DNA from 2 places in the Variovorax sp. F042 genome. Region 2 is predicted to be linked to the other one. Evidence: predicted binding sites of a transcription regulator. Region 2 holds the regulator's gene; the other holds the start of a gene.
What was found. The regulator NrdR, encoded in region 2, represses ribonucleotide reductase genes. The targets are predictions, from matches to a motif close to CACNANATNTNGTG.
Positions count from the first base shown of each region.

Region 1: a site for NrdR is predicted at 2,378-2,391, ahead of ACZYSP_RS26035 (ribonucleoside-diphosphate reductase subunit alpha). Genes of this name have one in related genera too.

Region 1 is NZ_JBVASX010000010.1:153,988-161,375, reverse strand. It holds gene ACZYSP_RS26045 (sigma-54-dependent transcriptional regulator) at 1-1,538, shown strand, start outside; gene ampD (1,6-anhydro-N-acetylmuramyl-L-alanine amidase AmpD) at 1,525-2,124, shown strand; gene ACZYSP_RS26035 (ribonucleoside-diphosphate reductase subunit alpha) at 2,475-5,390, shown strand; gene ACZYSP_RS26030 (ribonucleotide-diphosphate reductase subunit beta) at 5,583-6,812, shown strand; gene ACZYSP_RS26025 (histone H1-like DNA-binding protein) at 7,009-7,388, shown strand, end outside.
Region 2 is NZ_JBVASX010000001.1:950,468-957,855, reverse strand. It holds gene ACZYSP_RS04600 (pilus assembly PilX family protein) at 1-223, shown strand, start outside; gene ACZYSP_RS04595 (pilus assembly protein) at 242-3,421, shown strand; gene ACZYSP_RS04590 (type IV pilin protein) at 3,435-3,896, shown strand; gene nrdR (transcriptional regulator NrdR) at 3,932-4,375, opposite strand; gene glyA (serine hydroxymethyltransferase) at 4,400-5,644, opposite strand; ZMP/ZTP riboswitch at 5,686-5,811, opposite strand; gene ACZYSP_RS04575 (lytic transglycosylase domain-containing protein) at 5,842-6,681, opposite strand.

The sequences.
Region 1 (7,388 bases), on a different contig from region 2:
CCCCCCCTTCCACCCAGCGACCGGCGCAGATCCTGGTCATCGACGACGAACCCGACCTGCGCACGCTCTATGAATTGACGCTGCTGCGCGAGGGCTATCGCGTCGAGGCCGCGGGCAGCGTGTCAGAAGCCTGGCAGCACCTGGAGGCCGGCCGCTTCGACGCCGTGATCACCGACATGCGGCTGCCCGACGGGCAGGGCATGGAGATCATCCACCGCATCCAGAAGGCCCAGCGCAGCGAGCGCTGCGTGGTGATGACGGCATACGGCTCGGCCGAGAACGCGGTGGAAGCGCTGAAGGCCGGCGCCTTCGACTACCTCACGAAGCCGGTCGACCTGAAGCAGTTCCGCGCCGTCGTGGCTTCCGCCGTGCAGGCGCGGCTGGCGCCGCAGCCGGTGGCCAAGCCCGTGCAAGCGGTACCCGCGAGCAACAACAGCGCCGACGCAACGGTGGTCACCTCCGGCACCGGCATCGCCGCGCTCGACCGTCTCGTGGGCGAATCGGAGCCTATGCGCCTCGTCAAGTCGCGCATCGCCAAGGTGGCGCGCGGCATGGCGCCGGTGCTGGTGCGCGGCGAATCGGGCACCGGCAAGGAGCTGGTTGCGCGCGCGGTGCATGCCTGCAGCCAGCGCAGCGAAGGCCCATTCGTCGCGGTGAACTGCGGCGCGATTCCCGAGAACCTGCTCGAGGCCGAATTCTTCGGCGCGCGCAAGGGCTCGTACACCGGCTCCTCGCAAGACCGTGACGGCTACTTCCAGGCCGCGCGCGGCGGCACGCTGTTCCTCGACGAAATCGGCGACCTGCCGCTGGCCATGCAGTCGAAGCTGCTGCGCGCGATCCAGGAGCGCAGCGTGCGCTCGATCGGCTCGACGCAGGAAGAAGCTGTCGACGTGCGCATCGTCAGCGCCACGCATAAAGACCTGCACGCCGAAGTGCAGGCCGGCCGCTTCCGCCAGGATCTTTTCTACCGCCTCAACGTGATCGAGATCGCGGTGCCCGCGCTGCGCGACCGCCGTGAGGACCTGCCCGCGCTGTGCGCCGCGCTGCTCTCGCGCATCGCGCAGGACGGCGGCCTGCCCGTGCCGCATCTGTCGAACGAACTGCTGCGCCGCCTCGCGCAGCATCCGCTGAACGGCAACGTGCGCGAGCTCGAAAACCTGTTGCACCGCGCGGTGGCGCTGAACGACGGAGACGAACTTCATCTCGACCTGATGGGCGGCTTCACTGCTGCGGCCGAAGCCGCGGCGTCCGCGCCAGCGCCGCTGTCGCCCGTCACCGACGCGCCTGTCGCGCTGGCTCCACTTCCGGTCGCGCCCCCCAAGGTCGCACCGCCGCCGCTGCCCTCCGACCTGCAGGCCTACCTCGACCAGCAGGAGCGCGAGATCCTCGTGCGTGCGCTGCACGAGAGCGGCTTCAACCGCACCGCGGCCGCCGCGCGGCTCGGCATGAGCCTGCGCCAGATCCGCTACCGCATCGCGCGGCTGGGTATCACCACGCCCAACGGCGACGATGGCGCGAGCAGCCATGTCGACGACTGAAGCCAACGACAGCGGGCTCTGGCAAGCCGGCTGGTACCGCTTCGCGAAGGCGCTGCGCTCGCCGAACTTCGGGCCCCGCCCCGCGGGCGCGCAGACCGATCTCATCGTGCTGCATTCAATCAGCCTGCCGCCCGGCGAATATGGCGGCGACGCGGTGCAGCAGCTGTTCACCAACCAGCTCGACTGGGACGCGCACCCCTACTTCCAGTCGATCCACGGCCTCGAGGTGTCCTCGCATTTCTTCGTGCGCCGCAACGGCGAACTCTGGCAGTTCGTGAGTTGCGACGACCGTGCCTGGCATGCCGGCGTGTCGTCGTGGCGCGGCCGCGGCAACTGCAACGACGACTCCGTCGGCATCGAGCTCGAAGGCCTCGAAGGCCAGCCCTTCGAAGAGCCGCAATACGAGACGCTCGCGAGCCTGTGTGCCGCGATCGCGCAGCACTACGCGATCGCGCACATCGCCGGCCACGAGCACATCGCGCCGGGCCGCAAACAGGATCCGGGCGCGGGCTTCGACTGGCGCCTGCTGCGCGAACAGCTCGGCTGGAATCCACAGATGTTTCCGCCGCAGGTGGTGCAGCGCTAATTTTTTCAATCGTGCGGCACCTCGTGATGCGTCGCTCTTGCAGCGCAGCAATGCGAAAATAGCAACCGCGCGATTCAGCAACCATGCGGCCTGCAGGCCCAAATCGGCTTGCAAGCCAAGCCCCATGCGGGTTGAGAGACCATAGGCCAGTATTCAAGCGGCATCGCTGGCCGTGTCCTATGGCGGAAGTAATACCGGCAATCCTTGTATCCATAGGAAAACGCTACATCTAGTGGGTTGTACACCCCCCGCACCCTAGATATAGTGTCCCCTGTCCGGTCATCCACACCGGCGCAGCGCCCGGCCCAGGCGCCGCCATCCAACAAGAATTGCCAACCGAGAGGAAGCGAATGCAAACTGCCCTGACCCCCCAATCGACCCCGCGTGCCGTTCCCTCGACGCCACCGCAGCAGCAGCGAGACACTGCTGGCTCCCCCACCGGCCAGAACCTGGCCCACTACCAGATCATCCGCCGCAACGGCGCTGTCGTGCCCTTCGAGCCGAACAAGATCGCCATCGCGATGATGAAAGCCTTCCTGGCCGTGCACGGCACCCAGGGCGCGGCTTCGGCCAGCGTGCGCGAAACGGTCGACGTGCTCACGCAGGGCGTGATCCGCGCGCTGGTGCGCTCGCGTCCGGGCGGCGGCACCTTCCACATCGAAGACGTGCAAGACCAGGTCGAACTCGGCCTGATGCGCGGCGGCCACCATGAAATTGCCCGCGCCTACGTGCTGTACCGCGAACGCCGCACGCAAGAGCGCTCGAAGCAGGGCGAGCAAGACGTGCCGGCCGCGCCCGCACTGCACGTGCTGGACAACGGCGAGCTCGTCACCCTTGACCTGAACGAACTCAAGGGCCTGATCGAGTCGGCCTGCGAAAACCTGGGCGACAGCATCACGTCCGCCCCCATCGTCGCCGAGACGATGCGCAACCTGTACGACGGCGTGCCGCTCGACGAGGTCTACAAGGCTTCGATCCTGGCGGCCCGCACGCTGATCGAGAAAGACCCCGACTACACCTTCGCCACCGCGCGCCTGCTGCTGCACACGATCTTCAAGGAGATCATCGGCCGCGAAGTGATGCCGGCCGAGCGCGCCACCGCCTACGCCGACTACTTCCCGCAGTTCATCAAGAAGGGCGTGGACAACGACCTGCTCGACGAAAAGCTGCTGCAGTACGACCTGCCCCGCCTGGGCGCGGCGCTGAAGGCCGAGCGTGACAACCAGTTCGACTACCTCGGCCTGCAGACCCTGTACGACCGCTACTTCCTGCACGTGCGCAAGACCCGCATCGAGCTGCCGCAGGCCTTCTTCATGCGCGTGGCCATGGGCCTGTCGCTGAACGAAATCGACCGCGAAGCCCGCGCCATCGAGTTCTACGAAGTGCTGTCGTCGTTCGACTTCATGTCGAGCACGCCCACGCTGTTCAACGCCGGCACGCTGCGCTCGCAGCTGTCGAGCTGCTACCTGACCACGGTGCCCGACGACCTCGACGGCATCTACGAGTCGATCAAGGAAAACGCGCTGCTGTCGAAGTTCGCCGGCGGCCTGGGCAACGACTGGACCCGCGTTCGCGCGCTCGGCAGCCACATCAAGGGCACGAACGGCGAATCGCAGGGCGTGGTGCCGTTCCTGAAGGTGGTGAACGACACGGCAGTGGCCGTGAACCAGGGCGGCAAGCGCAAGGGCGCTGTCTGCACGTACCTCGAAACCTGGCACCTCGACATCGAGGAGTTCCTGGAGCTGCGCAAGAACACCGGCGACGACCGCCGCCGCACGCACGACATGAACACCGCCAACTGGATCCCCGACCTGTTCATGCGCCGCGTGATGGAAAAGGGCACCTGGACGCTGTTCTCGCCCTCCAACGTGCCCGACCTGCACGACCTGTTCGGCGCCGACTTCGAGAAGGCCTACGTGGCCTACGAAGAGAAGGCTGCCCGCGGCGACATCAAGCCCGCGCGCACCATCCAGGCGACCGACCTGTGGCGCAAGATGCTCACGATGCTGTTCGAGACCGGCCACCCCTGGATCACGTTCAAGGACGCCTGCAACGTGCGCTCGCCGCAGCAGCACGCAGGCGTGGTGCACTCGTCGAACCTCTGCACCGAGATCACGCTGAACACCAGCGACACCGAAACCGCCGTCTGCAACCTGGGTTCCGTGAACCTGCTGCAGCACCTGAAGGACGGCAAGGTCGACCAGGAAAAGCTGAAGAAGACGATCTCCACGGCGATGCGCATGCTCGACAACGTGATCGACATCAACTACTACGCCGTGAAGAAGGCACGCGACTCGAACCTGCGCCACCGTCCGGTCGGCCTGGGCCTGATGGGCTTCCAGGACGCGCTGTACGAACTGCGCATTCCGTACGCATCACAAGAAGCCGTGCAGTTCGCCGACGAGTCGATGGAAGCCATCTGCTACCACGCCTACTGGGCCTCGACCGACCTGGCGCGCGAACGCGGCAAGTACTCGAGCTACAAGGGCTCGCTGTGGGACAAGGGCATCCTGCCGATCGACTCGCTCGACCTGCTGGAAAAGGCACGCGGCGGCTACGTCGAGGTCGACCGCTCGGCCACCCTCGACTGGGACGCGCTGCGCTCGAAGATCAAGGCCGACGGCATGCGCAATTCGAACTGCGTGGCCATCGCACCGACCGCGACCATCTCGAACATCATCGGCGTGGACGCTTCGATCGAACCCTGCTTCGGCAACCTGTCGGTCAAGTCGAACCTGTCGGGCGAATTCACCGTGATCAACCACTACCTGGTGCGCGACCTGAAGCGCCTGGGCCTGTGGGACGACGTGATGGTGATGGACCTGAAGCACTTCGACGGTTCGCTGCGTCCCATCGACCGCGTGCCGCAGGATGTGAAGGCGCTCTACGCCACCGCGTTCGAAGTCGAAACCACGTGGCTGGTCGAAGCCGCTGCGCGTCGCCAGAAGTGGATCGACCAGGCGCAGTCGCTGAACATCTACATGGCCGGTGCATCGGGCAAGAAGCTCGACGACACCTACAAGCTCGCATGGCTGCGCGGCCTGAAGACCACGTACTACCTGCGTACGCAGAGCGCGACGCACGCCGAGAAGTCGACGGTGCAATCGGGCCGTCTCAACGCGGTGTCGTCGGGCAACGACGCACCCTCGGGCATGAGCGCACTCGAAGCCGCCGCTGCTGCAGCGAAGGCACAGATGAGCGCAATGCCCGCCACCGACATCGCGTTCTGCGGTGTGGACGATCCGACCTGTGAAGCGTGCCAATAACGCGTCGATGCTCGCGACAGTGAGTCAGTGAGGTGCATGCAAAAAATCGCGCGACGTTCACTCAATGAAGGCATTGACTGACATCGCGCGATGCATGCGAGCAACATAACAACCACATAAATGGCGTGCGATGTGAACGAGCACTTTGCAACTCACATCGTTACTCCGATAATTTGAGCATTGGATTTTTCTATGTTGACCTGGGACGAAGAAGTCAAGCCCTCCTTACCAAAGGATATGCAACAAGGATTGCAGCACCACAACGCATCGACCAGCGGCTTGCCCGCAGGCCGTTCGGTGGACGCTCCGACTTCGTCGATTGCGCAACCCGCGCTCCGCGCGCTCGATGACGGCGCGGTCGTGCGTCCAGTTGCCGCCGCCGCAGCAGCAACGCCTGCTGCCACCCAACGCGTCAAGGCTTCCGACAAGCGCATCATCAACGGCCAGACCGACGTCAACCAGTTGGTGCCGTTCAAGTACAAATGGGCGTGGGAAAAGTACCTCGCCACCTGCGCCAACCACTGGATGCCGCAGGAAGTGAACATGACGCGCGACATCGCGCTCTGGAAAGACCCGAACGGCCTGACCGAAGACGAGCGCCGCATCGTCAAGCGCAACCTCGGCTTCTTCGTGACCGCCGACTCGCTGGCCGCCAACAACATCGTGCTGGGCACCTATCGCCACATCACGGCCCCCGAATGCCGCCAGTTCCTGCTGCGCCAGGCCTTCGAGGAAGCGATCCACACGCACGCGTACCAGTACATCGTCGAGTCGCTCGGCCTGGACGAGAGCGAGATCTTCAACGCCTACAACGAAGTGCCGTCGATCCGCGAGAAGGACCAGTTCCTGATCCCGTTCATCGACGCCATCAGCGACCCGAACTTCAAGACCGGCACCCACGAGACCGACCAGACGCTGCTCAAGTCGCTCATCGTGTTCGCCTGCCTGATGGAAGGCCTGTTCTTCTACGTCGGCTTCACGCAGATCCTCGCGCTGGGCCGCCAGAACAAGATGACCGGCGCCGCCGAGCAGTACCAGTACATCCTGCGTGACGAGTCGATGCACTGCAACTTCGGCATCGACCTGATCAACCAGCTCAAGCTCGAGAACCCCGGCCTCTGGACCTCCGAGTTCAAGGCCGAGATCAAGGCGCTCTTCATGCGCGCCGTCGAGCTCGAATACAAATACGCCGAAGACACCATGCCACGTGGCGTGCTCGGCATGAACGCCTCCATGTTCAAGGGGTACCTGCGCTATATCGCCAACCGGCGTGCACAGCAGATCGGCCTCGAAACGCTCTTCCCGAACGAAGAAAATCCGTTCCCCTGGATGAGCGAAATGATTGACCTGAAGAAAGAGCGCAACTTTTTCGAAACCCGCGTGATCGAGTACCAGTCGGGTGGTGCGCTCTCCTGGGATTGAATCTTTCGACAAGAATTAATGAATTCAAGAATTGCCCTTGCCACCGATCGCGCCAAAGAGCGCGGCATGGACTGGGGCTCAGGTGTTCATGGTGCTGGGGCTCAGATCTCAACGCCATGAATCGCTTCACGCTACCCAACGTGCGTGGAGTGCTTCAATAGGTTGATTTTTTCAACTTGATCAAGGAGAAATAGAAATGGCAACTGCAAAGAAAGCGCCGGCTAAGAAAGCCGCTGCAAAGAAGGCTCCGGCAAAGAAGGCTGTGGCCGCTAAGAAGGCTCCGGCAAAGAAGGTAGCCGCCAAGAAGGCACCGGCCAAGAAGGTCGCTGCCAAGAAGGCTCCGGCGAAGAAGGTAGCCGCCAAGAAGGCAGCACCGGCCAAGAAGGCCGCTGCCAAGAAGGCTCCGGCGAAGAAGGCCGTAGCGAAGAAGGCGCCTGCGAAGAAGGCTGCTGCCAAGAAGGCCCCGGCAAAGAAGGCCGCCGCCAAGAAGGCGCCTGCGAAGAAGGCTGCTGCCAAGAAGGCGCCTGCGAAAAAGGCTGCGGCCAAGAAAGCCGCGAAAAAGCCTGCTGCCAAAAA
Region 2 (7,388 bases):
CGCCAGGTACGGCGAGTTCACCGGAGCGCCCAGTGCCGGCAGTCCGGCGCTGCGCGGCGCCAGGTACTGGATCGAGGTGATCGATCGAAGGAACAGCAAATACCCGCTGTATCGCATCACGGCGACTGCCACGGGAGCGCGCAGCGGCACCGGCAAAGGGGATGCGACGAAGGTCGAGCTGCAGGTGTCCTTCGATCCGGACCCGGTCTCCGGGGTGAACTGAATATAGGGAGAGAAAGAGATGAGGATCAGGAAGCTGCCGGGACGCGCCGTCGTGTCCGGCCTGGTGCTGGCACAGACCGTCGTGCACGCCGCGCAGTATCCGCTGGCGCAGGTGCCGCGAAATGCCGCGGTCGCGGAGCCGGCGCCGAACGTGATCGTTTCCGTCGACAACTCCGGAAGCATGTACGGCAGCGGTATGGCTGCCCTGCAGGCTGCTCTCAGGGAGAACTTCTCCGAGGCTAACATTCCCGATCACCGCATCCGCCTCGCTTGGCAGGCGCTGAACGACGATCGCAGTGATCGCAACTGCGCTGCATTCAGAAGCGCCGCGCTTCCTTGCAGGATCGGCGGACGTGTCAACGCGAACCTGATGCGTTCGCTGGACCGGACTCACCGCGCCAATTTCATGGCCTGGGTCAATGCCGTTCAGGCGACGGGGGGCACGCCTCTTCACGAAATGATGACCCGTGCCGGCGAGTACATGCAGATCACCGGCCAGCACAGCCCCTTCTCGGATGATCCGGGTGTGGCCGGAGCCCCGCAGTCGGGTTGCCGCAGGTCGTTCCACATCTTCATGACAGATGGCGACTACTGGCCTCCCTCGGGGTTGGAGAGCTTCATGCCCATCGTCGCCAACGAAGACGGCACGCACCGGCGGCTCCCGGACGGCACCCTCTACGCGCCGCACGCACCCTATGCCGACAACTTCGGGAGGATGAAGCGCCCGACGCTCGCTGACTTGACCTTCGAGTACTGGGCCCGCGATCTGCAACCAGGCGTGCCGAACAACCTGAAGAAGATCATTGCCGAACCGGGCGATGTGACAGTGGGGCGTGCCAAGGTTCCCGAGTACTGGAATCCCAAGAATGATCCGGCCACCTGGCAGCACCTGACGACCCACTTCATCGGGTTCGGTGCTGCGGGTGACTGGTGGTCGCGACCGAAAATCTCGACGACTGCATTGCACCCCACCTACAGCGGAGACTATGCCGGCGTGGTCGACGGCTCGATCCAATGGCTGGATCCGTTCAGTGGCAATGCACGCATGGACCTCTGGCATGCCGCCCTGAACAGCCGTGGCACGTTCACGCCGGCTTCCAATGCCAAAGCCCTGAGCAGCGCCTTCAAATCCATCCTTGGACAGGTCCTGGTCAACACCGGCACCCCGCTGACCTCCATTTCCGCCAGCGCTTCCCGAGTCTCGACAGGCACCTCCGTCTATCAGGCCGGCTACGACACGGCCGACTGGTCCGGCAGACTCAGCGCCACGAAGTTCGGCACCGACGGCAGGCTTGCTGCCAAAGCCGACTGGTCGGCGCGCGACCTGCTCGATACCCGCATGGCAAGCACTGGCGCACACGACCGGGACCGCGTTGTACTCAGCTTCTCCGGCACCACGGCTGCGTCGGCGGGCCGCGCAGCGACCACCGGCGCGGGCGTGCCGTTCAGGTGGGCCCACTTGGGCGACGCGCAGAGGGCCGCGCTCAAGGCCAGCACCGACACCGACGCCGAGAGCACCGCCCTCGGCCGGGCCGTGCTCGACTTCCTGCGCGGCGACCGCAGCAACGAGGGCGCCGGCCGCCAGTTCCGCAAGCGCGGCCATGTGCTCGGCGACATCGTGGGCTCCAGCGTCTGGTACGCGGGACAGCCGAAGAGTGGCTTCACTGGCAACGCCTATGCGGCGTTCGCGGCCATCCCCCGCGCGCCGATGGTCTATGTCGGCGCCAACGACGGCATGTTGCATGCTTTCAACGCGAGCTCCGGCAAGGAGGCGTTCGCCTACGTGCCCGAAGGCCTCTACGGCACGGCGGCGGCGCCGAATCTCAAGCGGCTCAGCGAAGGCGGCTACACCCACCGGTACTACGTCGACGGCAGTGCCTTCGTCGCCGACATCTACATGGGGCCGACATCCTCGGCCAAGACGACCGACGAGCAGAAGGCGGCGAACTGGAAGTCTTTGCTCGTGGGCACGCTGGGCGCGGGTGGCAAAGGCTACTTCGTGCTCGACGCCACCAGGCCCGAGAGCGTCGACGAGGGCAAGGCCGCCAGCGTCGCGCTGATCGACACGACCGCGCTTGCGGACGACGACCTGGGCCATCAGTTCCAGCAGCCTGCGCTCGATTCCTTCTCGGGGCGGGCGCTGCAGGTCGCCCAGTTGAGCAACGACCGAAAGGCCCTGATCCTGGGCAACGGCTACAACAGCAAGAGCGAGAAGGCGGTGCTGTGGATCCAGTATCTCGATGGCGACAAGGCGGTGCTCAAGATTCCGGCGCCGGTCACGCAGGAGAAGGACACGGGCAACGGCCTGTCCGCGCCACGTCCGGTGGACCTCAATGGCGATGGCAAGGTCGACCTTGTCTACGCCGGAGACCTGCTCGGCAATCTCTGGAAGTTCGACCTCGGCGGCACCGACAGCCGTCAGTGGAAAGCCACGATGGGGCCTCTCAGCTCGAATCGTCCGGCCGCAACCGGGGCCGCGACCCCGTCCGGCCTCGACAACAAGCCGCTGTTCGCGGCCGGCGCCAGCCAGCCGATCACGACGGCGCCGGTGGTTGTGGGGCATCCGCGCGGTGGCTACATGGTGGTGTTCGGCACCGGTCGGCTGTTCGCCTCCGGCGACGAGCGCTCGACCGCCGACCAGTACCTGTACGGCATCTGGGACCCGGTCAACGGAAGCTCGAGCACCGCGACGAGGAACGACCTCGTGGTGCAGACCATCGGCGCCACACCGGTCGAGGAGGGCGATGCCGAGTTGCGCACCGTCTCCCACAACGCCGTGAGCTACACCGGCTCGGAGGCCAAGCGCGGCTGGCACCTGAAGCTGCCTGCGTCGGGAGAGCGTGTCGTCTATCCGGGTGATGTGCTGACCAGCGGCATCGGGCTGTTCTCGAGCACCATTCCCGGCTCAGTCAGCAATTCGGTCACCTGCACCGCCGGAACGGGCGACGACGGCTGGTCGCTGGTAATCGACTTCTTCAGCGGCTCGGCGCCCGAGGGCATTGCGTATTCCACTTCCGGCGCGGTGGGGGCCTATGCCGGCTTCCGGAATCGCTCCGGCAAGGACGACATGGTTCTTCAGCCGAAGAACAAGGAAAAGGGCAAAGACGTGATCTGCAATGCCGCCGGAGAGTGCAAGACGTTGACACGGCCCGACGTCGTGCGCCGCTTCGGCTGGCGCAGCCTGATGTCGACCGACTGAAGGGAGGAGAACCATGAAAAAGCAATCCAGGACACAGACTGGTAGACGGGGCCGCTCGCGCGGCTTCACGCTGATCGAACTCATGATCGTGACGACGGTGATCGGCATCCTCGCCGCCATCGCCTACCCGAACTACACGCGCTACGTGCTGCGGGCCAAGCGCGCCGATGCCAAACAACAGTTGTTGCAGGCGGCGCAGTGGACCGAGCGCTACATGACCGCCAACGGACGCTATCCGCCGACGACCGTCGCGCTGCCGGCCGGACTGGGGCAGTCGCCGTCGTCCGGCACGGCGAACTATTCCATCAGCTATGTCGCAAGAAACGAGACCAGCTACACCTTGCAAGCCGTTCCAGCGGGGGCTTCGCGCAATGACGAGTGCGGAACCCTCACGGTCAACCAGCTGGGCGTCAAGCTGGCGGGCAGCAGCACCGACGCTTCGAGTGCGCTGGTGCAGCTTTGCTGGAACCGTTGAGGTGCCTGTGAGAGTACGGCCGTTGCCGACGCGGCTCAGATGTCGCGCAGCAACTGCCTGAACTCGTCCACGTCCTCGAAGCTGCGGTACACCGAGGCAAAGCGCACGTAGGCGACCTTGTCGAGCTTCTTGAGTTCGCGCATGACGAGTTCGCCGACCTTGGTCGAGTCGATTTCGCGCAGGCCGCTGGCCAGCAGCTTCTGCTCGATGCGCAGCAGGGCGTTGTCGATCTGCTCGATGCTCACCGGGCGCTTGCGCAGCGCCAGCATCATGGAGGCGCGAACCTTGGTCGAGTCGAAGTCGGCGCGGCTGCCGTCCTTCTTCACGACCACGGGAAAGTTGACGTCGGGCCGCTCGTAGGTGGTGAAGCGCTTGTCGCAGGCGCTGCACTGGCGGCGCCTGCGGACAAAGTCGGCGTCTTCCGAAACGCGGGTCTCGACGACCTGCGTTTCAAGATGACCGCAAAAAGGGCATTTCATGCGGTCAGGTCTTCTTGCTCGGAATCAGCGGTAGACAGGGAAGCGGCTCGTCAGCGCGTGAACCTTGGCGCGCACGGCGTCGATGTTCGCCGCGTCGCGCGGGTTCTCGAGCACGTCGGCGATCAGGTTTGCGGTGATTCGGGCCTCTTCGTCCTTGAAGCCGCGGGTGGTCATGGCGGGGGTGCCGATGCGCACGCCGCTGGTGACCATCGGCTTTTCCGGGTCGTTGGGGATCGCGTTCTTGTTGATCGTCATGTGGGCGCTGCCCAGCACGGCTTCGGCTTCCTTGCCGGTGATGCCCTTGGCGCGCAGGTCGACCAGCATCACGTGGCTTTCGGTGCGTCCGCTCACGATGCGCAGGCCGCGCTGGGTGAGGGTGTCGGCCACGATCTGGGCGTTCTTGACCACCTGTTGCTGGTAAGCCTTGAACTCGGGCGCCATGGCTTCCTTGAACGCGACGGCCTTGGCGGCGATCACGTGCATCAGCGGGCCGCCTTGCAGGCCGGGGAAGATGGCGCTGTTGATTGCTTTCTCGTGCTGCGACTTCATCAGGATGATGCCGCCGCGCGGGCCGCGCAGGCTCTTGTGGGTGGTGGAGGTGACCACGTCGGCATGCGGCACCGGGTTGGGGTACACGCCCGCGGCCACGAGGCCTGCGTAGTGGGCGATGTCGACCATGAAGATCGCGCCGACGTCCTTGGCCACCTTGGCGAAGCGCTCGAAATCGATGCGCAGCGAATACGCCGAGGCGCCCGCGATGATGAGCTTGGGCATGTGCTCGTGCGCCTTGCGTTCCATCGCGTCGTAGTCGATGGCTTCGTTGGCGTCCAGGCCGTAGCTCACGACGTTGAACCACTTGCCGCTCATATTGAGAGGCATGCCGTGGGTCAGGTGGCCGCCTTCGGCCAGGCTCATGCCCATGATGGTGTCGCCGGGCTTCAGGAAGGCGAGCATCACGGCTTCGTTGGCCGAGGCGCCGCAATGCGGCTGCACGTTGGCGGCGTCGGCGCCGAAGATCTGCTTGACGCGGTCGATGGCCAGCTGCTCGGCCACGTCGACGTGCTCGCAGCCGCCGTAGTAGCGCTTGCCCGGATAGCCTTCGGCGTACTTATTAGTGAGCTGCGAGCCCTGGGCAGCCATGACGGCCGGCGAGGCGTAGTTCTCGCTGGCGATCAGCTCGATGTGATGTTCCTGGCGCGCGTTTTCGGCTTGAATCGCGGCCCAGATTTCGGGATCGGTCTGTTCGACCAGGATGTTGCGTTGGTACATGGCAGTCCTTTGAAGACGAGGTCCTTGTTCTTCAACCAAACAAGGGCTGCCCAGGCGAACGGCTGAACGCCTGTTGTGGTCAGGCGGTACGCTTCCCAGTGGTATTCCACGTCAGCGCGTGGCACCGTGTTCGGGTGCTGCGCCTATCGCCAGTCGCGTACCCGCCGAGTGTAGCTTACACCCGGCCCGAAACCTCTTCAGGAAACGGAGGAGAGCAGGGCCACCTTGGCCGGCTCAGTGCGTTCTTCGGCAGGCTTGGGCGGTGTTGCCACAGGGATCGGCTGCGGACGCACGGTTGGCGGCGTGACCGTCGACGGCGCGCGGCCGTTGGCCACCTGCAGCAGGCGTTCGTGCTCGGCCATCACCTTGGCGGCGTAGCCGCCGTCGTCCTCGAGGTTGGCCGCGCCCACGTAGTAGCGCAGGCCGCCTTCGAGGGAGCCGGCGCGCGAGATGCATTCCTGCAGCACCTTGACGCCGACGCGCATGTTGGTCACCGGGTCGAAGGCGGTGAGCGTGCCGCCCGCGCTTTCGTACTTGTCGCCGTGCACGCGGGTCATGACCTGCATGAGGCCTTGCGCGCCGACCTGGCTCTGGGCGAACGGGTTGAAGCTGGATTCGACGGCCATGATCGCGAGGATCAGGGTCGGGTCGATCTTCGTGCGCTTGCCGATGCCATAGGCCTCGGCCACGAGCACGCTCAGCGGCTCGGCGGCCACGCGGTACTTCTTGCTCAGCCAGTAAGCCACGGCGGCCTGCTGCTTGGGCAGGTCGGCGGGGCTCGCGGCCGTGGTGCGCTCGATGGCGGTGGGCTCGAGATCGGTGACTTCAGGCGCAGGCTTGCGCGACTGCAGCCAGCCCATCAGTTGTTCCTCGCCGGTCTTGCGCAGGTCGGGCCGCGCCACGAGGGCGAGGGCCGCGAACACAATGGCCAGGCCGACCAGTGCAAACCCGTTGTGGGTGATTTCAAAAAAGCCGTCTGCCACATCGGACACGAAGGTCCTTAGCCCGCGGGCCGTGACATCAAACGCCTTGTTCATCGCTCTTCCTTTCTGTGCGGCACCCGAGTCGCAACGCCACGGAAGGCGATGGATGAAGGCAGCGGCGCTTGGATTGGTACGAATCAGGCTCCGCGCATGGAGTGAAGGGGGTTAGGGGCGCGGCGACCTGATCAAGCCGGGGGAGTTCGGCAGCGGATTCAGGGTGGCTCTGCCGCGTCGGGCGATCAGAGCAGGGCGGATTCTAGCGTGGCTAAATACCCGGTCAAGCATAAGGACTTGCTTCGTTATGCTAATAGTTGTTTAAAAAAGTTGCCGTTTCGAGGCGTTTCGGCTTAGGGGAAATCCCTTTGTAAAACGCGTTTGCAATCCGAGGGTGCGACGCCTAATCTGGACGGGCCTGAGCTTTTCAGGTGTTTTTCCGAGGTCCGGCAGCCCGAGGTGCAAGTCAAGGGTTCAGCGTCCGAGGATCCACGGTGGCAATCTCTTGCTGCCAGCACGGCAGGAACCATTGACTTCCGGTCGCGCGAATCGATGGCATGGGTTTTGTGCCCGCCATCAAGCCCGGTGACTAGACACTCCGTCGAATCACCGGGCTTTCTTTTGGCTTGCCCCCAGGCCGCGCGCACTTCGTGTCGCTTCTCCTACCCCCTGCCGGGGGCAACACTTGAGGCCCGGCAAAGCCGGTTCCTCGGTGTTTCTGGCATTTCTTCCGGAGGTGGGCTTGCGTCCTTTTTGCGTACCTCGCG